3 regions of the Streptomyces hypolithicus genome follow, and region 1 is predicted to be linked to each of the others. Evidence: riboswitches for the same ligand, from Rfam matches in the RefSeq annotation. Region 1 holds a riboswitch; each other region holds the start of a gene.
What was found. A riboswitch is a leader RNA that binds a small molecule or an ion and turns the genes downstream of it on or off. The one in region 1 is predicted to bind cyclic di-AMP.
Positions count from the first base shown of each region.

Region 2: linked by a shared signal. The riboswitch ahead of ACU6WZ_RS01295 (M23 family metallopeptidase) and the one ahead of ACU6WZ_RS17360 (transglycosylase family protein) in region 1 are both predicted to bind cyclic di-AMP.
Region 3: linked by a shared signal. The riboswitch ahead of ACU6WZ_RS03760 (LysM peptidoglycan-binding domain-containing protein) and the one ahead of ACU6WZ_RS17360 (transglycosylase family protein) in region 1 are both predicted to bind cyclic di-AMP.

Region 1 covers NZ_CM128811.1:3,663,850-3,670,966, forward strand. The annotation lists gene ACU6WZ_RS17340 (SurA N-terminal domain-containing protein) at 1-284, shown strand, start outside; gene ACU6WZ_RS17345 (nucleoside triphosphate pyrophosphohydrolase) at 339-1,358, shown strand; gene ACU6WZ_RS17350 (cytochrome P450 family protein) at 1,452-2,717, shown strand; gene ACU6WZ_RS17355 (transglycosylase family protein) at 2,831-3,811, shown strand; cyclic di-AMP (ydaO/yuaA leader) riboswitch at 4,079-4,250, shown strand; gene ACU6WZ_RS17360 (transglycosylase family protein) at 4,254-4,994, shown strand; gene eno (phosphopyruvate hydratase) at 5,274-6,560, shown strand; gene ACU6WZ_RS17370 (FtsB family cell division protein) at 6,654-7,117, shown strand, end outside.
Region 2 covers NZ_CM128811.1:248,221-255,337, forward strand. The annotation lists gene ACU6WZ_RS01280 (TetR/AcrR family transcriptional regulator) at 1-256, shown strand, start outside; gene ACU6WZ_RS01285 (carbohydrate kinase family protein) at 355-1,269, shown strand; gene ACU6WZ_RS01290 (SGNH/GDSL hydrolase family protein) at 1,354-2,145, opposite strand; gene ACU6WZ_RS01295 (M23 family metallopeptidase) at 2,339-3,313, opposite strand; cyclic di-AMP (ydaO/yuaA leader) riboswitch at 3,318-3,486, opposite strand; gene ACU6WZ_RS01300 (tyrosine-protein phosphatase) at 3,902-4,723, shown strand; gene ACU6WZ_RS01305 (aspartate aminotransferase family protein) at 4,825-6,273, opposite strand; gene hpnH (adenosyl-hopene transferase HpnH) at 6,278-7,117, opposite strand, start outside.
Region 3 covers NZ_CM128811.1:770,505-777,621, reverse strand. The annotation lists gene ACU6WZ_RS03780 (ISAzo13 family transposase) at 1-1,548, shown strand, start outside; gene ACU6WZ_RS03775 (LacI family DNA-binding transcriptional regulator) at 1,608-2,093, shown strand; partial or broken gene ACU6WZ_RS03770 (sugar ABC transporter permease) at 2,238-2,423, opposite strand; gene ACU6WZ_RS03765 (glycosyl hydrolase 53 family protein) at 2,502-2,828, shown strand; cyclic di-AMP (ydaO/yuaA leader) riboswitch at 3,166-3,328, shown strand; gene ACU6WZ_RS03760 (LysM peptidoglycan-binding domain-containing protein) at 3,331-4,101, shown strand; gene ACU6WZ_RS03755 (DUF6807 family protein) at 4,095-4,538, opposite strand; gene ACU6WZ_RS03750 (methylmalonyl-CoA mutase family protein) at 4,730-6,586, shown strand; gene scpA (methylmalonyl-CoA mutase) at 6,586-7,117, shown strand, end outside.

The DNA.
Region 1 (7,117 bases):
AGCAGCGCGGGGTGGCCCCCGACCAGATCGACGCCGCGCTCCGCCGGGACGTGCTCGTCGGCAAGCTCGCCGCCGCGATCGGGGCGACGAACTCACCCGAGGGCCAGCAGAAGGTGAATGAGGCGTTCGTCGCCGCGTCCAAGTCGCTGAACATCGACGTCAACCCGCGCTACGGCACCTGGGACGACCAGAAGATGCAGCTCGGCGACTACAAGGCCCCGTGGATCACCCAGGTCACCAAGGAGGACACCCCGGAGGCCCCGGCCGCCCCCGAGGGCGCGTAGGCGCACCCCGCCCCGGCCCGACCGGTTGTCGGACGGCCGGGGTACTTTCGAAGGGTGACCAGCGAAACTCCCGCACCCACCCCCGCCACCCCCGGCCGCATCGTCCTCCTCACCGCCAGCCACCGCGTGGCCCCCGGCCTGCTGTCCTGGCCCGCCTGGCAGACGCTGCGCACCGCCGACCTGGTGCTGTGCGCCGACGCGGAGCACCCGCAGCTGCCGTACCTGCGCGAGGCCGGCGTCGCCGTCGAGCACGCGGCGCCGACCGCGCAGCAGCTGGTCGACGCGTGCGCGGGGGACCGCACCATCGTCGTCATCCCTGCGGGTGAGGCCGGCTCCGGTGCGGGCGACCAGGCCCTGACCGACGGCCTCGCCCGGCTGGCCGGGTCCGGCAGGGTCCAGATGCCGGACCTGGAGCTGCTCCCGGGCTCGTACGACCTGCCGGGCGCCCGCCTGCTCGACCTGATCCAGGTCATGGACCGCATTCGCCTCGCGTGCCCGTGGTCCTCGCAGCAGACCCACAAGGGCCTCGCGAAGTACGGCATCGAGGAGGCGTACGAACTCGTCGAGGCGATCGAGGACGGCGACCGCGACGAGCTACGGGAGGAACTCGGCGACGTACTGCTCCAGGTCGTCTTCCACGCGCGCATCGCGCAGGAGGACGCCGAAGCCCCGTTCTCCATCGACGACGTGGCGGGCACGATCGTCGACAAGCTCATTCACCGCCACCCGCACGTCTTCGGCGACGAGACGGCCGAGACGCCGGAGGAGGTCAAGGCGCACTGGCTGCGTACGAAAGCGGTCGAGAAGCAGCGCGACTCGGTCACGGACGGCGTCCCCCTCGGCCAGCCCGGCCTCGCGCTCGCCGCGAAGCTGTCCTCACGCGTACGGAGCGCGGACCTGGACGTCACGCTCCCGACGGGCGAAGGCGCCGGCTACGAACTCCTGGCCCTGGCGGTACGGGCGGAGGCGGCCGGTGTCGACCCGGAGGCGGCCCTGCGCGCCGCGGCCCGCGCGTACCGCGACGCGATCCTGACGGCGGAGGCGGCAGCGGCGGCGGAGACAACGCCCCGGTGACCGGCGCCCCGCCCCGCCGCCGGGGCCCGCTCCTCGATCACCGGACAGGCACTCACGCGGCCTGAGAAACGCGCGGCGGCTACTGTCGGGGGCATGCCGGACCAGCCCGTACCCCCCGCTCCAGACCTGTTCACCTGGGAGTTCGCCACCGACCCCTATCCGGCGTACGCCTGGTTGCGCGAGCACGCCCCCGTGCACCGCACCACCCTCCCCAGCGGGGTCGACGCGTGGCTGGTGACCCGGTACGCCGATGCCCGGCAGGCGCTCGCCGACCTCCGGCTGTCCAAGGACCCGGCCCACCACGCCGGATCGGCGCACGCCAAGGGCAGAACGGGCATCCCGGGCGAGCGTAAGGCCGACCTGATGACGCATCTGCTGAACATCGACCCGCCGGACCACACCCGGTTGCGGCGCCTGGTCTCCAAGGCGTTCACGCCGCGCACGGTGGCCGCGTTCGCGCCGCGCGTGCAGGAGCTGACCGACCGGCTCATCGACGCGTTCGCGGAGAAGGGAACCGCAGACCTCATCCACGACTTCGCGTTCCCACTCCCCATCTACGCGATCTGCGACCTTCTCGGCGTGCCCCGCGAGGACCAGGACGACTTCCGCGACTGGGCGGGAATGATGATGCGACACATGAAGCCGGGACAGGGCAGCGGTCCCCGTGGCGGTGTCGCCCGCTCGGTCAAGAAGATGCGCGACTACCTCGCCGAACTCATCCACCGCAAGCGCGAGGCCCCGGGCGACGACCTCATCTCGGGCCTGATCCGCGCCAGCGACCACGGCGAGCATCTGACCGAGAACGAGGCCGCCGCCATGGCCTTCATCCTTCTCTTCGCCGGGTTCGAGACGACTGTCAACCTCATCGGCAACGGGGTCTACGCCCTCCTGCGCAACCCGCGTGAACGCGACCGTCTGCAGCGCGCCCTCTCCGCGGGCGACACCGGCCTCCTCGCCACCGGGGTCGAGGAACTCCTGCGGTACGACGGCCCGGTGGAGCTCGCCACGTGGCGGTACGCCACCGAGCCACTCACCCTCGGCGGGCAGGACATCGCCGCCGGCGACCCGGTACTCGTCGTACTCGCCGCCGCCGACCGCGACCCCGACCGCTTCGACGACCCGGACACGCTGGACCTCTCACGACGCGACAACCCGCACCTCGGGTACGGCCACGGCATCCACTACTGCCTCGGCGCCCCCCTCGCCCGACTGGAAGGGCAGACGGCGATCGCGACGCTGCTGCGGCGTCTGCCGGATCTGCGGCTTGCGGTGGAACCGGACGATTTGCGGTGGCGTGGGGGCCTCATCATGCGCGGACTGCGCACGCTGCCGGTGGAGTTCACGCACCACAGCGAGTGACGACGCGTCACATTTGAGACCTTCACGTGATCTCTGCTCCATCGACTTGTGACAGACGTTCGAGTACGGCTACGTTCACCGTCAACCTCAGCCGTCACTCGAAAGGCCACCGCATGCGCTCCGGGAACGGTAGACACCGCCGACCCCGTCAGGCCCCAGCCCTCGTCGTCGCGGCGGGAGTCGCGGGATCGGCCATCGCCATTCCGCTGCTCGGCGCGACCGGCGCGAACGCTGCCGAGGTCACGACCTGGGACCGGGTCGCCGATTGTGAGAGCGGCGGCATGTGGAGCGCCGACCTCGACAACGGCTTCTACGGCGGACTCCAGATCTCGCAGGAGACCTGGTCGAGCTACGGCGGTACGGCCTACGCTCCGCGCGCCGACCTCGCCAGCCGCTCGCAGCAGGTCAAGATCGCCGAGAAGATACTGGCCGCGCAGGGGCCGCAGGCGTGGCCGAGCTGCGCGCTCATCACCGGCCTGACGGACAGTGACAAGGCTGCCCCCGCAGGCGGCTCGGCCGCCACCCCGTCTCCCGGCGAGACGTGGGCCCCGGAGGCGCCGGACGCCCCTGCCGACGGCAAGACCAAGAAGAGCGACGGCACCGACAGCACCGACGGGACCGAAAGCACCGAGAAGAACGGCGACGAGCCCCCGAAGCGCGACGCGTCGGAAGAGCCCGCCGAGCCCGCCCGCTCCGCGCCACCGGCCCAGCCCTCCGCGTCCGACGACGCCCCCGCCGCCGAAGCTGAGGACTCCGAGGCTCCGGCCGACCAGGACGCCTCCTCCAAGGGCAAGCACCGGGGTGAAGAGGCCCCGGAAGGCTCGGGCGACGTAATCGGCGAATCGGGCGAAAAGCGCGAATCGGGGCGCCATGCCTCGCGAGGTGACGCTTCGACACGTGACGGCTCCGGCACCGGAGCCGCTCCGGGCGTCGAGAACGCCGCGTACACCGTCCGCGCCGGCGACAACCTCTGGGCCATCGCCGACGCGCACGAGGTCCCCGGCGGGTGGCCGGCGCTCTACGAGGCCAACGACAAGGCCCTTGGGTCCGATCCGGACCTCATCATCCCTGGCCAGAGCCTCGATCTGGGCTGAAATCGGGGGTTTTTCGGGCCGTAATGTCCCGGTTGGGGCAAGTGAGACAAGGGTCTCTTCGCCTCAACTGGCGTGTCTGGCCCGGATGGTCCGTTTGTGCCCCCTCTGACCTGCGTCGATGAGGGTCGGAGGGGGGCAAGGAAGGGTGGTTGGCCCCCCATGTCCTTCTTTGAACTTCGGAACCTCTTGTGTCTACGGTCTGACCGCTCGCCACCGCGGGCCCCGTCGACCGTCACGCCGAATCCTGCCGTCGGTCGGGGGGAACCGACGCGTAAAGCGCCGTAGGCAGGAGCGGGGGACCCAGGTAAGTGCCGGGCCCGGCCCGTCGAGAGACGGAACGGAACCGGCTTGGGGTTAAGCCGCGCGCTAGGTCGCGCGGCCGGGCAACTCATTGGCCCGAACCCGACAGCTCACCTCGTAGGCGTCGGTGAGGAGATGTCGCATGCTGTTTTCCGGCAAGGCCAAGCACCGTCGCCCGTCCAAGGCCACTCGAATCGCCGCGCTCGCCGGCGTCACCGGCGCCGCTGTCGTCGCCCCGCTGATGGGTGCGTCGACCGCTTCCGCAGCCTCCGTCTCGACCTGGGACGCCGTCGCCCAGTGCGAGTCCGGCGGCAACTGGTCCATCAACACCGGCAACGGCTACTACGGTGGCCTGCAGTTCTCGGCCTCCAGCTGGGCCGCGGCCGGTGGCACGCAGTACGCCCAGACCGCCGACAAGGCGTCGAAGTCGCAGCAGATCGCCACCGCCGAGAAGCTTCTCGACATGCAGGGCCCGGGCGCCTGGGCCTGCGCCGGTGAAGGCGGCCTGACCAACGACGGTGTCGACCCGGGTGTCGACACCTCCGGCTCCTCCGAGCAGAAGTCCCAGCCGGCGCAGCAGCAGCCCGCCGCCCCGCGCGAGACCGAGCAGCCCGCCTCGCGCAGCGAGGTCCGTTCCGAGCCCGAGGCCCAGCCCGAGGCCCAGCCCAAGGCGCAGCCGAAGGCCGAGACGGCTCAGCCCGCCGCGCCGAAGAGCTTCGAGAAGGGCGACGGCGAGTACAAGGTGAAGTCCGGCGACACCCTCGGCAAGATCGCCAAGGCCGAGAAGGTCAAGGGCGGCTGGGAGAAGGTCTTCGAGCTGAACAAGGACATCGTCAGCGACGCCGATGTCATCTACCCGGGCCAGCAGCTGCACCTCAGCTGATCGGCTGACCCGGAACCCCGAGCACCCCGGCACGGCGCGCCTTCCCCCCCGAACGCGCCGGGCCGGGGTTTCGGCGTTACCGCCCCGGTGCCGTTACCGCCCAGTCCTTGGACCGGGCACGGTGCCGCGCCGCCAAGAGTTCATCCCCTATTACGGGTATTCGGGCGCGTTCCCGTCCCAGCGGGCGAGCGAACGGCAGGCCGCAGCCCGCAAGCCGGATAGGCTCTTGCCGCAAGGCCAAAGCGACCCTGCACCCCTAGCGTCACATCCCAGAAGGAGATGCTCGTGCCGTCCATCGACGTCGTCGTAGCCCGGGAAATCCTGGACTCCCGAGGCAACCCCACGGTCGAGGTCGAGGTCGGCCTCGACGACGGCAGCACCGGTCGTGCTGCTGTCCCCTCCGGTGCCTCCACCGGAGCGTTCGAGGCCATTGAGCTTCGCGACGGTGACCCCAGCCGCTACCACGGCAAGGGTGTCGAGAAGGCCGTCCTCGCCGTCATCGAGCAGATCGGCCCGGAGCTCGTCGGTTACGACGCCACCGAGCAGCGCCTGATCGACCAGGCGATGTTCGACCTGGACGCCACCGAGAACAAGGCATCCCTTGGCGCCAACGCCATCCTCGGCGTCTCCCTGGCCGTCGCGCACGCCGCCTCCGAGGCCTGCGACCTGCCGCTGTTCCGCTACCTGGGTGGCCCGAACGCGCACCTGCTGCCCGTGCCGATGATGAACATCCTCAACGGTGGGTCGCACGCCGACTCCAACGTCGACATCCAGGAGTTCATGATCGCGCCGATCGGCGCCGAGTCGTTCTCCGAGGCCCTGCGCTGGGGCACGGAGGTCTACCACACCCTCAAGTCCGTCCTGAAGACCAAGGGCCTGTCCACCGGCCTCGGCGACGAGGGCGGCTTCGCCCCGAACCTGGACTCCAACCGCGCCGCGCTCGACCTCATCCTTGAGGCCATCAAGCAGGCCGGTTACGTCCCGGGCGAGCAGATCGCGCTCGCGCTCGACGTCGCCGCGTCCGAGTTCTACAAGGACGGCAGCTACGAGTTCGAGGGCAAGTCCCGCTCGGCCGCCGAGATGACGGAGTACTACGAGGAGCTCGTGGCGGCGTACCCGCTCGTCTCCATCGAGGACCCGCTCTTCGAGGACGACTGGGCCGGCTGGAAGATCCTCACCGACAAGCTGGGCAGCAAGGTCCAGATCGTCGGCGACGACCTCTTCGTCACCAACCCGGAGCGCCTGGCCCGCGGCATCGAGGAAGGCGCCGCCAACTCGCTGCTCGTCAAGGTCAACCAGATCGGTTCGCTGACCGAGACCCTGGACGCCGTCGAGCTGGCCCAGCGCAACGGCTTCAAGTGCATGATGTCGCACCGCTCCGGCGAGACCGAGGACGTCACCATCGCCGACCTCGCCGTCGCCACCAACTGCGGCCAGATCAAGACCGGCGCCCCGGCCCGCTCCGAGCGCGTCGCCAAGTACAACCAGCTGCTGCGCATCGAGGAGATCCTCGACGACGCGGCCGTGTACGCGGGCCGCAGCGCGTTCCCGCGCTTCAAGGCCTAACGGCACCCGCACCACAGCCAGTCGTACGTACGTCCCCGCACTCGGTCCCGTACCGTGTGCGGGGACGTATGCGCGTGAAGGGGAGGCGGGGACATGGCCGCGAAGGACCGGGATCGGTTCTCCACAGCGACCAGGCTCAGGCTGCTCGGCGAGCAGACCGCCGCCCGCGTCTACCGTTCCCAGACCCGCCGTCAGGCCCGTCGCTCCCGGCTCACCGGCCGGGCCGCGCTCCTCGTCCTGGTCCTGTGCTCGCTGATCGTGGCGCTTGCCTACCCGATGCGGCAGTACGTGTCGCAGCGCGGCGAGATCGCCGACGAGCAGCGGCGGATGCAGGAGGCCGGCCGGCGCGTCGAAGAGCTCCGTGACGAGAAGGCCCGGCTCAAGGACGACGCGTACGTCGAGCGGCTGGCCCGCGAGCACCTGCACCTGGTGCGGCCGGGGGAGACGGGCTTCATCGTCTTCGACCCCGAGGCCCGCGAGCGGCGCCGCGACGACCTGGGGGACGCGGACCGCCCCTGGTACACCAACCTGTGGGACGGCGTGGACCAGGCCGACCG
Region 2 (7,117 bases), 3.4 Mb from region 1:
CCTCGACCGGCAGTGGAAGGCGGCGCTGACCGAGGCCATCAGGGAGGGCGCGGACGCCGGTGAGTTCCGGTGCGAGGACCCGGCGTCGGCGGCCTGGCGGCTGACTGCGCTGCTGGACGGGCTCGCCGTCCAGATGATGTCGTACGCGGGAACCCCGGTAGCTCTGACCCGGGGCACCATGCTGGAATGGGCCGAGGACGCGCTCGCCCGCGAATTGGGCATCGATCGCGCGGCGCTGGCGGCGGCCGCCCGCTGACAAGCTGACCAGGGGTGTCACACCACCTGTCCCGTTGATCTCAGTCCCTTTGATCCGGGAGCAGTTCATACTGGGCCGCGGAGCCGGAAGGGGTTGCGATGTCGGAACAGCAGTCTGTGCACGCGGTGTATGACGTCCTGGTCGTCGGCGGCAGTGGGGTGGACACCGTCGTCCGCGTCGATTCGCTGCCCGTACCGCTCGCGGATTCGCTTGGCGTGCCACCCATCCGGGAGTGGCCGGGGCACACCGGCGGCAATGTCGCGCTGGGCTGCCGGGCGTTGGGGCTTGAGGTCAAATTCATCGACTTCATCGGGGATGACTGGATCGGCGGGCAGGTCAGGGAGCGGCTGGCCAAGGGTGGAGTCGATTTCGAGCCGCTGATCTCACCGGCGGGGACCCGGCGCGCGGTCAATCTCGTGGACAGCTCGACGGGCCGCCGGATGTCGTTCTACGACGCCCGCGACCCGGGCGGCCTGCGGATGCCGCGGGACTTCTACCTTCCGCATCTGCGGCGTGCCGGTCATGTCCACCTGTGCATAGTGGACTTCGCGCGTCATCTCCTCGACGACATCGAGGAGCTGGGTGTTCCGGTCTCGACGGACCTGCACGACTGGGACGGACTGGCCGACCACCACAGGGAGTTCGCGCTCCGCTGCGATCTGGTGTTCCTCAGCGCTGCCGGCGCCGGGGAGCGGATCGCCGCCGTGATGCGGGAAATCCTGCGGGAGGGACGGGCCGAGGCCGTGGTGGCCACGGCGGGCGCGGGCGGCTCGTACCTGCTGACGCGGGACGGCAGCCGCACCCCACGGCCGGTTCCCGCGACGGTGCCGCCCGGCCCGGTGGTGGACTCCAACGGCGCCGGGGACGCCTATGTCAGCGGATTCCTGTACGGGCGGCTGGCCGGCCAGGGCCTTGAGGAGTGCGCCCGGCTGGGCGCACGCGCCGGAGCCCACGCCTGCACCACGGAGGGAAACACGGCCCTGATCGGCGCGGGCGACCTCCTGTCCCCGTAGGGCGCCGGCCTCACGTCTGGCACAGGGGGGCGCACGCCCCTGGCCGAGACTGAACGTCAAGGCCACCACGCCCTGCTCAGCGCCTCAGAGCGGCAGCAGGTCCGGGCGCTTCGCCGCCACGTGATCCCCCGAGCTCTCCCGGCGCAGCCGCCGCCCGATCCACGGCACCAGGTGTTCGCGCGCCCACTGGATGTTGTCTCTGCGCGCCTCCAGCGAGTTGCGCGGCACCTGCGGCGGCCACACCTGGTCGGGGTCGGCGGGGACGTCCAGGCCCAGCACTTGGCCGGCCCGCAGCGCGACCCGGGTGTGGCCCTCGGGCGAGAGGTGCAGGCGGTCGCCGTCCCAGGCGCGTCTGTCCTGGACCGACTTGAGGGACCACAGGTCGAGCACCGGGCAGTCATAGCGGTCGGCGACCGCGCGCACATGCGCCGTGTACGTCGCGATCTTGCCGCGCAGATGGCGCAGCACGGGAACGTCCCGAGTGTCGAAGCCCGTGGTCACCATGACGGTGCCGACGGCCTCGGTGAGCTCAGCGACCGCTGTCTCGAAGCGCTCGGCTACGTCGTCGGGGTCACTGCCTGGCCGGATGATGTCGTTCCCGCCGGCGCAGAAGCTCACCAGATCGGGGGCGAGCTGCCGCGCCCGCGGGACCTGCTCCGCCACGATCTGGTCGAGGAGGCGGCCGCGGACCGCGAGGTTGGCGTAGCGGAAGGTGTGCTCGGGGACGCGGTCGTCGAGGAGTACGGCCAACCGGTCCGCCCAGCCGATGAACGTACCGCCGGGCCCGGGGTCGCCGACGCCTTCGGTGAAGCTGTCACCGATCGCCGCGTACGACCCGATGGCGCCTGCTCTGAATGATCGCGAATCGTCTGCCACGTCGGCACATCCTTCACCGGCGGACGTGACCTACGCCACCGTAGGGAGGGGGTGACGCAGCGTGAGATACGACACGGGTCAGGTTCGGCCAACCCGGAATACGCCTTTGAACGCACGTAGGCCCCTTTCCTGCCGCCTGGGGGTGAGCGGCAGAGAAGGGGCGTACGGGCATGGAGCCGTCGCGGGGCGAGCGTCAGATGGAGACGCCGTTGCCGCGCAGGTAGGCCAGCGGGTCGACGTCCGAGCCGTAGCTCGGGCCGGTCCGGATCTCGAAGTGCAGGTGCGGGCCGGTGGAGTTGCCGGTGCTGCCGGAGAGGCCTATCTGGGTGCCGCCTCCGACGCTCTGGCCGGAGGAGACGGACAGCGAGGAGAGGTGGGCGTACTGCGAGTAGCGGCCGTCGTCGTGCTTGATGACGACCTCGTTGCCGTACGAGCCGCTCCAGCCGGCGGAGACGACGGTGCCGGTGGCCACGGCCTTGACCGGGGTGCCACTGGAGGCGGTGAAGTCGACGCCCGTGTGGTAGCCGCTGGACCAGCTGCCGCCGGAGGCGCGGTACGGCGTGGAGACGCCCGCGTCGACCGGAGCGGTGAAGCCGGATCCGTTGCTCTGGCCGGAAGCGGCCGCGTTGGAGGCGCTGTTGGCGGCGGGCGCCTTGGCCTCGTCCTTGGCCGGCGCGGGCGCGGAGTCCTTGGCCGAGGACTTCGAGGGCTGCGACGGCTGCGACGACTTCTCGGACTTCGACGGCTGGGCGGGCTTCGCGGGCGCCTGCGGCGCGGAGCCGGACGCCTTCGCGCCGATGGTCAGCTTCATGCCGGGCAGGATCAGCTCGGGGTTGCCGCCGACGACCACACGGTTGTCCTTGTAGAGCTTGTGCCAGCCGCCACGCACGTCCTGCTCTTCGGCGATCTTCGACAGATAGTCGCCGGAGACCACGGAGTAGGTCTTGGTGCCGGCCTTCTTCGCGGCGGCCTTCTCGGCGGCGGCCGCGGGGGCCGCCTTGCCGAAGGACGCGGCGGACGCGGAGGCCGGGGCGGCCTTCTCCGCGGCGTTCGCGCCGGTCACGGTCATGAACGGAAGTGCGAGAGCCGCTCCGCCCGTGCCTGCGGCGATAAATCCGCGGGTGATCGAGTTCGGCCTCTGGCGGCGGTGCTTACCCTTTGCGGGCATGGGGTATTCCTCTCCGGCGCCTACGAGGTGAGCTGTCGGGTTCGGGCTGGAGATGCCCGGCCGCGCTGATGCGCGGCTTCACCCCGAGCCGGTCCGGACCAAAAACTTCCGAATGCCGGCGTACTTACCTGGTTCCCCCGCTCCTGCCACACGTGAGTAGGTTCGGATTCCGGGCGGCGGCAGGATTAGGCGGTCCGCCCGGATTGACCGTGACCGTAAGCCGACCGGCCTTCCCCGTACAAGCGAGCTCATTCGCCCAGCCGTTGAGCGAGGGGAATTCGCGAGGGAATTGCCGTCACACTCCGTGGATTACGGATCTTCTCCCCCCGCCTGCGGAAAGGCATTTGTATCCGGATCTTCGCCACGCACGGTCACGAATGAGATCCTGCTCACCAGCGGCCCGCCCGCCCCTCCGTCACCTCCCTTGCACACAACGGGCGTTACGGTGATATGACCCGATTCGCCCCAACTGTCAGATACGCCTGAAGCGCCTGGCCAGCGGCGATGATCGCCACGGCCACGGTGTCGTATCGTCGAAACTCGCCGAAGTCGGCGAGCAGCGCCGACGGCAGACTCACAGGAGCCCACGTGTCACAGCAGGTGCCGCAGGTCCCGTCGGCAGCGCCCGAGCTTGCCGCAGTGCGCAACTTCCGTGATGTGGGCGGCCTGCCGACCGTGGACGGGCGCCGGGTGCGCTCCGGTGTCCTTTTCCGCAGCGGTCACCTCGCACACGCGACGGCGGCCGATGCGGCGTTTCTCGGCTCCCTCGGTCTTCATACGATCTTCGATTTCCGCAACGAGGCGGACCAGAAGCTGGAGGGCCCGGACATCGAGCTGCCGGGTGTGCGCAACGTGAACCTGCCGCTGACCGACCCTGCCGACGGCGCGGTGTTCTGGAAGATGGTCCGGGACGGGAACCTCGACGAGCTGCGCGAGATCCTGTCCGACGGCAAGGCCGCGGACCGGATGGCGCAGACGTACCGCGTGATCATCAAGGAGCGCACGGCCGAGCACAGCCAAGTGCTGCAGGCGCTCGCCGAGGACAGCGTGCCCGCCCTGATGCACTGCGCGGCGGGCAAGGACCGAGCGGGCCTGTCGATAGCGGTGGCCCTGCTGGCTGTCGGCGTCGAGCGTGACGCCATCGAGGCCGACTACCTCAAGTCGAACGACCCGAGCCGCCGCTACCGGGTGAGCCGCAGCGACAGCTCCCCGGCCGGAATGACTCCCGAGGTCATGGAGCTGCTGAGGCCGCTGTTCGACGCCCGCGCGGAGTACCTGAACGCCGCCTTCGAGACCGTCCAGGAGGTATGGGGCTCCACCACGCGGTACCTCGCGGAAGGACTGGGGCTCAGCGCCGAGACCCGCGAGCAGCTGCGGACCCGGCTGCTCGTCCCGAGCGACGAGAGCTGAGCGACGAGAGCTGAGCGACGAGAGCTGAGGGCCCGGCCGCGGGGGCCGGGCGGGCTGCCCCTACCTCGCCTGCTGGGCCGGGCCGCCCACCTCCGGCCCGCCTACCGGTTGGCGACCGCCTGCTTGACGAGCGTCCTGCCGAAGTCCCACATCAGTCCGCCGCCGCTGTGCGCGTCGTCCATCACGGCGGTGAAGGCGCGGACGAAGCGGTCCACCTCCTTCTCCCCCACGGTCAGCGGCGGAATCAGCTTGATGACTTCGAGGTGGTCGCCGGACACCTGGGTAAGGATGCGGTGCTTGTGCAGCAGCGGTGCGACGACCATCTGCGCGAAGAGCCCCTTGCGGGCGGCCTGGAGCATCGTCCAGCGGCTGCGCAGCTTCAGCGAGGCCGGCCGGCCGAACTCGATGCCGACCATGAGGCCCCGTCCGCGTACGTCGTGCAGCAGCTCGTAGCGCCCGACGAGCGCGGTCAGCCGCTCGCGCAGCAGGTCGCCGGTGCGCCGGGCGTTGGCGACGATCTCCTCGTTCTCCATCACCGACAGCACGGCGAGACCCGCCGCCATGGCCTGGGCGTTGGAACCGAAGCTGGCCGAGTGGACCAGCACGCGGTCCATCGAGGAGTAGACCTTCCGGAAGATCCAGTCCTTTCCGAGAGTCGCGCCGACCGGCACGTACCCGCCCGAAAGAGCCTTGGCGACGCACAGCAGATCGGGCTCCACGCCCTCCTCGTGCTGGTACGCGTAGAAGTCGCCGGTCCTGCCCAGCCCTGTCTGGACCTCGTCGGCGATCAGCAGGGCCCCGCGCCGGTGGAGGAGTTCCTGGGCGGCGCGCAGGAATCCGGGCGGGCAGGCACGTACGCCCTTGCCCTGGATCGGCTCGACGACCAGGCCCGCCACGTCGCCGCGCTCCAGCTCCCGCTCCAGCGCGGCGAGGTCTCCGAGGGCGATCGCGGTGTCGGGCAGCAGTGGGGCGAATCCGTCGCGGAAGCCGCTCTCGCCGTTGACGGAGAGCGAGCCGGCCGTCAGGCCGTGGAAGGCGTGGGCGCAGTAGAGGATTCTGGGGCGGCCGGTCGCGTACCTGGCGAACTTGAGCGCGGTCTCGACGGCCTCCGTGCCGCTGTTTCCGAAGAAGACCCGGTCCAGGTGCGGGCTGTGCGTGAGCAGCTTCTCGGCGAGCAGTCCGGGCAGCGGCTGGCAGTCGAAGCGCGTGAGGTCCGCGAGGGAGGCGTCCAGTACGTCGTGCAGTGCTCTGCGTACGACGGGATGGTGGCGGCCGAGGCCCATCACCCCGAAGCCGGCGAGCATGTCGAGGTAGTCGTTGCCCTCCGCGTCCCAGAAGTAGGCGCCCTCGGCCCGCTCGTAGACCTTGTCGAAGCCGATGGCGCGCAGCATGCGCGGCAGTTGGTGGTTGAGGTGCCTGGCGTGCAGTTCGTAGCCCTCCCCGCCGCGTTCGGCGAGGAGCGCCGCCAGGTCGAACTCCCCCGCCGGGCGGGGGCCGGGGCGGGGACGGGCTGCGGTCCCGTCCCCGCCCGGCGATGACCGGTGGTCCATCACATCACCCGCGGTTGGCCGAGACGGTCTCGCGGACCGCGCGCAGGGATTCCTTGAGCGAGCCCATGGTGGCGAGGACGGCCGTCGGCTCGTAGCCGCAGTGGGCCATGCAGTTGGCGCACCGGGGGTCCTTTCCCCGCCCGTACTTGCTCCAGTCGGTCTCTTCGATGAGCTCGCGGTAGGTCGGTACGTACCCGTCGCTCATCAGGTAGCAGGGCCGCTGCCAGCCGAACAGCGAGTAGTTGGGGATCGCCCAGGCCGTGCAGGAGAAGTCCGCCTTGCCTTCGAGGAAATCCAGGAAGAGCGGGGAGTGGTTGAGACGCCACCTGCGCCGGTTGCCGCCCGAGAACGCCTTCCTGAACAGCTCCCTGGTCTGTTCGACACCGAGGAAGTGCTCCTGGTCGGGGGCCTTTTCGTAGGCGTACGCCGGCGAGATCATCATCTCGTCCACCTCCAGGTCGTCATTGAGGAAGTTGAGCACCTCGATGATGGTCTGGGGCGTGTCGGTGTTGAAGAAGGTGGAGTTGGTGGTGACCCGGAAGCCGCGCTTCTTGGCCTCCTTGATCGCCGCGACGGCTTCGTCGAACACTCCTTCCTTCGCCACCGATTCGTCGTGGCGCTCACGCAGCCCGTCGATGTGCACGGCGAAGGCGAAGTAGCGCGACGGTGTGAATTTCTCGATCTTCTTGCGCAGCAGCACGGCGTTGGTGCACAGGAATACGTACTTCCGCTTCGCCACCAGCTGCCGCACGATCTCGTCGATCTGAGGGTGCATCAGCGGCTCACCGCCGGCGATGGACACCATCGGGGCGCCCGACTCCAGTACCGCGCCCACGGCCTGGGC
Region 3 (7,117 bases), 2.9 Mb from region 1:
GTGGCCCGGGCGGCCGGGGTGCGTGAGGGCACCGTCTCCCGCGGGGTCGCTGAACTGGAGGCCGGTGCGGCCCCGTTGGGCCGGACCCGCCGGGAGGGCGGAGGCCGCAAGCGCGCGGTGGATCTCAACCCTGGGCTGCGGCCCGCACTGCTGGCCCTCGTCGAGCCGGACATGCGGGGTGATCCGATGTCGCCGCTGCGCTGGACGACGAAGTCGACCCGTCATCTGGCCGGCGAGCTGACGGGGCAGGGGCACCGCATCTCGGCGGAGACCGTGGCCGACCTGCTGCGTGAGGAAGGATTCAGCCTGCAGGGCAACGCCAAGACGGTTGAGGGCAGGCAACACCCGGACCGCGACGGCCAGTTCCGCTATATCAGCGAGCGGGCCAAGGACTACCAGGCCGCGGGGGACCCGGTGGTCAGCGTCGATACCAAAAAGAAGGAGGTGGTCGGCAACTACAAGAATGCGGGCGTCGAGTGGCACCGCGAGGGCGACCCGGTCCGGGTGCGGACGCACGACTTCCCGGACCCGGAGCTGGGCAAGGCCGTCCCGTACGGGATCTATGACCTGACTGCGAACACCGGATGGGTCAGCGTGGGCACCGACCATGACACCGCCGCGTTCGCCGTGGAGTCGGTCCGCCGCTGGTGGAACGGCCAGGGACGCGACGACTATCCCCACTCCCGGCGGCTGTTGATCACTGCGGACGCGGGCGGCTCGAACGGCTACCGCACCCGCGCCTGGAAGGCCGAACTGGCCGCCCTGTCCCTGGAGACCGGCCTGGAGATCACCGTCTGTCACTTTCCGCCAGGTACTTCAAAATGGAACAAAATTGAGCACCGGCTGTTCTCCCACATCACCATGAACTGGCGCGGCAGGCCGCTGACCAGCCATGAAGTCATCGTGAACAGCATCGCCGCGACCACCACTCGCACCGGACTCAAGGTCCACGCCGAACTCGACACCTCCGCCTACGAGACCGGAGTCCGGATCGGCGACCGGCAGATGGACGCCTTGCCGCTGCACCGCCACGAGTGGCACGGCGACTGGAACTACACCCTCCGTCCCGAGGCGTTCGCCCAGGTCAATGACGCACCGGACCCCTTCGACCAGCCCAGCCCCGACCTCGCCTGGCTCTGCCACCCCGCCCTGACCGGAATGCCGGCCCAGGAATGGGACACGCTCATCACCACGATGACCACGCTCCACGAGGACCAGCGCGAGAAGAACCTGGATAAACGGCGCGGTCACCGCCCACGGCTCCAGGCCCCCGGCACCGGCCGGCGCCCCATGCTCACCCTCGCCGACCGGCTCCTGGCCACCGTCCTCCACCAGCGGCTCGGCCTGCCCCAAGTCGCCGTCGCCACCCTCTTCGGCGTCTGCCCCGAGACGATCAACAGGCGCATCCGCGACATCCGCCAGCTCCTGAAGACGATGGAGCACACCATCACGGCGGCCAGCTGCCAACTCGCCACACTGGCACACCTCTACGACCACGCGAGCGCGGTCGGCATCGCCCTCCCGCCGGAGATCAAGACGGCGAGTTAATGATCCGCAGGCCCTGAGTGGGAGCGGGACGCGCAGAACCGGAATCGCGTCAGCCAGTGATGGCGGACGTGGCCCGGGTCGCCGGAGTGTCCCACCAGACGGTGTCGCGCGTGCTCAACGGCGCCCCGCACGTCCGTCCGGGCACCCGTGACCGGGTGCTCGCCGCGATCCGGGAACTCGACTACCGCCCCAACGTCGCTGCCCGCGCCCTGGTCACCCGCCGTTCCCAGACCCTCGGTGTGGTCAGTTTCGGCAGTGCCCTGTACGGCCCCGCCTCCATGCTGGACGGCATAGAGCAGGCGGCGCGCAGCGCGGGCTACTTCGTGAGCGTGGCGAGCCTGCGCTCCCTGGACAGCCGCTCCATCCAGGAGGCCGTGGACCGGCTCAGGGACCAGGGCGTCGAAGGCGTTGTCGTGATCGCGCCGCACACCCCGGCGGTGCGGGCCGTCGCCAAGCTGTCGACGGCCGTTCCCGTGGTCGCCGTAGGCGCAGGCAGCGAATCCCGGGTGCCCACCGTGGCGGTCTGGCTGTCTGCGCTCACATGATCCTCGCTTCGGGAGGGGCTCCGACGCGGACTCCGTCCTCCCATTCAACGCCGACACCGCCGTCCGCGCATCAGCGGGCCGCTGGGTGAAGGAATTAGCCACCCGTACGTCGCGCGGCCCGCCGTACTCAGCGCAGTGCCGGGGTCAGGAGCCGACCTTGCGCTTGTTGTAGACGTCGAAGCCGACCGGCGCGAGCAGCACCAGGCCCTTGATGACCTGCTGGAAGTCGGTGCCGATGCCGACCAGCGACATGCCGTTGTTCAGCACACCGAGCACCAGCCCGCCGATGATCGCGCCCAGTACGGTCCCGACGCCGCCGGAGGCCCGCGCTGGCCGGGCTGGTCTTCGCCGCCCGGCTCAACGCGGGCACACCGCAGGGCGGTTCGACAACGCGGTGCAGCAGGGCGTCTGGCACGGGCCGCTGTCCGGCCTCAGGCCAACCTCGACGACGCGTCCGCCCGGTACGGCAAGCCGGTCCTGGTCGCTGAGACGGCGTGCGCGCACACCCTCGTGAACGACGGCGACCTGGAGAACAACGTCGCCAGGGCCGATCAGCTGATGTCCCGCTATCCGGCCACGCCGGCGGGTCAGGCCGCCAACCCGCGTGACGTTACGCCGAGCAGTCCGCCGCCGCACCACACGACCCGGCCCACGGGGGCCGGTGAAGGGGCTGCGCAACGGTGCCCGGCGTGCCCCGCACGCCCCGGCGCGCCCGCGAGCCTGGACTGCGCCTGACCGGACCATGACTTCATCCTGCTATTTCCGATATGGGCGATTTTCCGTACGCGTGACGCACCGCCACGCCCTGCCCCCTTCGGGGAGCAAAAAGGACAAATCAATTGGCCGGTTCCGGTGACATGGGTCACGCGGGCCGAGCTGTGTGCGGCGTCACGGACCGGTACGGAACCCTTGTGCCGGAAGCGAGTTGAGTGGCCTGTAGATCAATTGCGAGGCCATTCTTCGGGGGCTTTCCTGTTGCGCGGATTACATTTCCGAATTCGAGGCTTGTTCGCCGCGGCCTTTCTCGCTTAACGTCACCGTCAATCCGGTCGGACCGCCTAATCCTGCCACCGTCCGGAATCCCCCGACACTCACGCACGGCAGGAACGGGAGACCCAGTTAAGTCGCCGGTCCGGTATCCGGAACGGCTTGGGGTGAAGTCGCACGCTGCGTGCGACCGGACATCTCCAGTCCGAACCCGACAGCTCATCTCGTAGGCGACGGAGAGGAATTCGTCATGCCCTCAAAGGGTAAGCACCATCGTTCCAGGTTCAGCCCGCTGGCCCGCGGCCTCGTCGCCGTGAGCGCCGGCAGCGCCGTGCTCGCGCTGCCGATCCTCGGCTCGGCCACCGCCCAGGCGGCCGAGCCCGCCGCCGCGCAGAAGGCCGCCGCCACCTACTCGGTGGTCGCGGGCGACTCGCTGTCGAAGATCGCTGAGAAGCGTTCGCTGACCGGCGGCTGGAAGCAGCTGTACAAGGACAACCGCAAGGTCGTCGGCGACGACCCGGCGCTGATCCACCCCGGTCTCAAGCTGACCATCGGCGCCAAGGCCCCGGCGAAGGCTCCGGCCAAGCCGAAGGCCAAGGCTCCCGCCAAGGCGGCGACCCCGGCGAAGGCCGACGCGGACCGCGCGTCGACGTCCGCCCGCGCCGACCGCTCCGAGCGCCCCCAGCAGGCCGCGACGTACACCAACGACCTCGACGGCTGGATCAAGGAATCACTGGCCATCATGGCCGAGCGTGGTATCCCCGGTACATACGAGGGAATTCACCGCAACATCATCCGTGAATCCGGCGGCAATCCCCTTGCCATCAACAACTGGGACGTCAACGCCGCAGCCGGAACGCCTTCCAAGGGCCTCCTTCAGGTGATCAAGCCGACGTTTGACGCCTACTGGGTTCCCGGCACTTCCAAGGACAGTTACGACCCGGTCGCCAACATCACGGCCGCGTGCAATTACGCCGCTGACCGGTACGGCTCGATCGACAATGTGAACGGCCCCTACTGATATTCCGTCAGGTGCCTTGACCGGCTGAGGAACGACTCGATCCGGTCGTATTCGGGCTCGCCGTCGGCGACCACCACCCGGTAGTGACAGGAGAAGCTGTCGCCGGGCGGCAGGGCGAACTCCTCGTGGAACGCCCAGGAGACGGCGACGGTGGGAGTGGGCTCGGAGCGTACGAACCAGTGGGACGACGGGTGCATGGTGCCGTCGTCCCACTGGGCGTTCCGCTGGGCATTCGGCTGGGAGTTCCGCCACGGGGCGTGCTGGGCTTCGGCGAAGACGAGGGTGCTCGGCGCCTCGACGAGAACACGCCGACGGGATCGCTCCTGATCGTCGGCGGCTTCGCGGTGACGGCCGCCTCCGCCTGGTTCGCGACACCACTGGCGGTCCCCGTCCTCGGCGCCGTCATGGCATTCGCCGTCGCCGTCGAGACCCGGCACGCGGATGCCCGCAGGACGCGCCCTGATCCAGACCGGCCGTCTCAGCTCTGCGCCTGCTCCAGCCAGCGCGTCACCATGCGGACGTCGCGGGCGACCGCCACACCCGAGGCGCCGTGCGCCCCCGGCAGAGAGGGCAAGGTCACAGCCGTAGACCCTGCTGCTCATCCGTTCCGCTGTCCTAACATCCGAGCATGACGGTTCTCCCCGATGACGGGCTTTCGCTCGCCGCTGAGTTTCCGGACGCCTCCCACGACCAGTGGCAGCGCCTCGTCGAGGGCGTACTGCGCAAGTCGGGCAAGGACGTTACGGGCCCGGCGGCCGAGGAGGCGCTGGCGACGGCGCTCGACGACGGGCTCGTCGCCCGTCCCCTCTACACGGCACCCACCGACGTCCCCGACACCGGATACCCGGGTTTCGCCCCCTACGTCCGCGGGGGCAGGCCCGTGGGCGGCTGGGACGTGCGGCAGCGGCACACGTCGGCCCAGGCAGGACCCGCCAACGAGGCCGTGCTCGCGGACCTCGAAAACGGTGTGACGTCGCTGTGGCTGTCCATGGACGGGGCCGGCGACGGCCTGCCCGTGACCGGCCTCGCGCAGGTCCTCGACGGGGTCTATCTCGACCTGGCGCCCGTCATCCTCGACGCGGGCGGCGAAACCGCCGCCGCCGCGGCCGTGTTGCTGCGGCAGTACGAGCAGCGGGGCGTCGCCCGTGACGCGGCGCGTGGCAACCTCGGCGCGGACCCCCTGGGGCTCGCCGCCCGCACCGGCGAGGCCATGAACCCCGGCTACGCGGCCGACGCCGCGGAGCTGGCGCGGCGCTGCCACGAGCAGTACCCGGGGCTGCGGGCGCTGACCGTCGACGCGCTGGCGTACCACGAGGCCGGGGCGTCCGCCGCCCAGGAGCTGGGCATCTCGCTCGCGACCGGTGCGGCGTACCTGCGACTGCTCACCGGCGCCGGACTGCCGGCCGAAGCGGCCCTGCGGCAGCTGGAGTTCCGGTACGCCGCCACCGCCGACCAGTTCCTGACCGTCGCCACCCTCCGGGCGGCCCGCCGCCTGTGGGCCAGGGTCGCCGAAGTATGCGGGGCCGCTGATGCTGGCGCGCAGCGCCAGCACGCCGTGACCTCGCCGGTGATGATGACCCGCCGCGACCCGTACGTGAACATGCTCCGCGCCACCGTCGCCTGCCTTGGCGCGGGTGTCGGCGGCGCCGACGCCGTCACCGTGCTGCCCTTCGACCACGAGCTGGGCCTGCCCGACGCCTTCGCCCGCCGCATCGCGCGCAACACCTCCACGATCCTGCTGGACGAGTCGCACCTGGGCCGCGTCGCCGACCCGGCCGGCGGCTCCTGGTACGTCGAGCGGCTCACCGACGAACTCGCCCACGCGGCCTGGGCGTTCTTCCAGGAGCTGGAACGGGCGGGCGGCCAGGAGACGGCGCTGTCCACCGGCCTCGTCGGCGAGCGCATCGCCGCCACCTGGGCGCAGCGCAAGAAGAAGCTCGCCAAACGCCGCGAACCGATCACCGGCGTCAGCGAGTTCCCGAACCTGGCCGAGAAGCCCGTCGTACGTCAGCCCGCGCCCGCCGGCCCGTCCGGCGGCCTGCCCCGGGTGCGCCGCGACGAGGCGTACGAGGAGCTGCGCGCACGCTCCGACGCGCACCTGGCCGCCACCGGCGCCCGGCCGCGCGTCTTCATCGCCGCGCTCGGCCCGGCGTCCGCGCACACCGCCCGGGTGGCCTTCGCCGGCAACCTCTTCCAGGCCGGCGGCGTCGAGCCGGTCCACGACCCGGTGTCGGTGGACGCCGCCACGGCCGCCGAGGCGTTCCGGCGCAGCGGCGCCGAGGTGGCCTGCCTCTGCTCCAGCGACGCGCAGTACGCACAGGAGGCCGAGCAGGTCGCCGCCGCCCTCAGGTCGGCAGGCGCGAGGCAGGTGCTCATCGCGGGCCGGCCCGGCGGCCACACCGGAATCGACGACCACATCTTCGCGGGCTGCGACGCGGTGAGCGTCCTGACCTCCGTACTCGATCGCATGGGAGCACCGGCGTAATGCAGATTCCCGACTTCTCCCAGGTGCCTCTGGGCTCCGTCGCGCCCGCCACGGCCACCGAGGAACAGTGGCGCGCCGCCGTGAAGGAGTCCACCGGCAGCAGCGCCGAAGACCTGCTGTGGGAGACGCCCGAGGGCATCGCCGTCAAGCCGCTCTACACCGACGACGACGTGGCGGGGCTCGACTTCCTCTCGACGTACCCGGGCGTCGCGCCGTATCTGCGCGGCCCCTACCCGACGATGTACGTCAACCAGCCGTGGACCATCCGTCAGTACGCCGGTTTCTCCACCGCCGAGGAGTCCAACGCCTTCTACCGCCGCAACCTCACCGCGGGTCAGAAGGGCCTCTCGGTCGCCTTCGACCTGCCCACGCACCGCGGCTACGACAGCGACCACCCGCGGGTGACCGGTGATGTCGGCATGGCGGGCGTCGCCATCGACTCCATCTACGACATGCGTCAGCTCTTCGACGGCATCCCGCTGGACAAGATGTCCGTGTCGATGACGATGAACGGCGCCGTGCTGCCCGTCC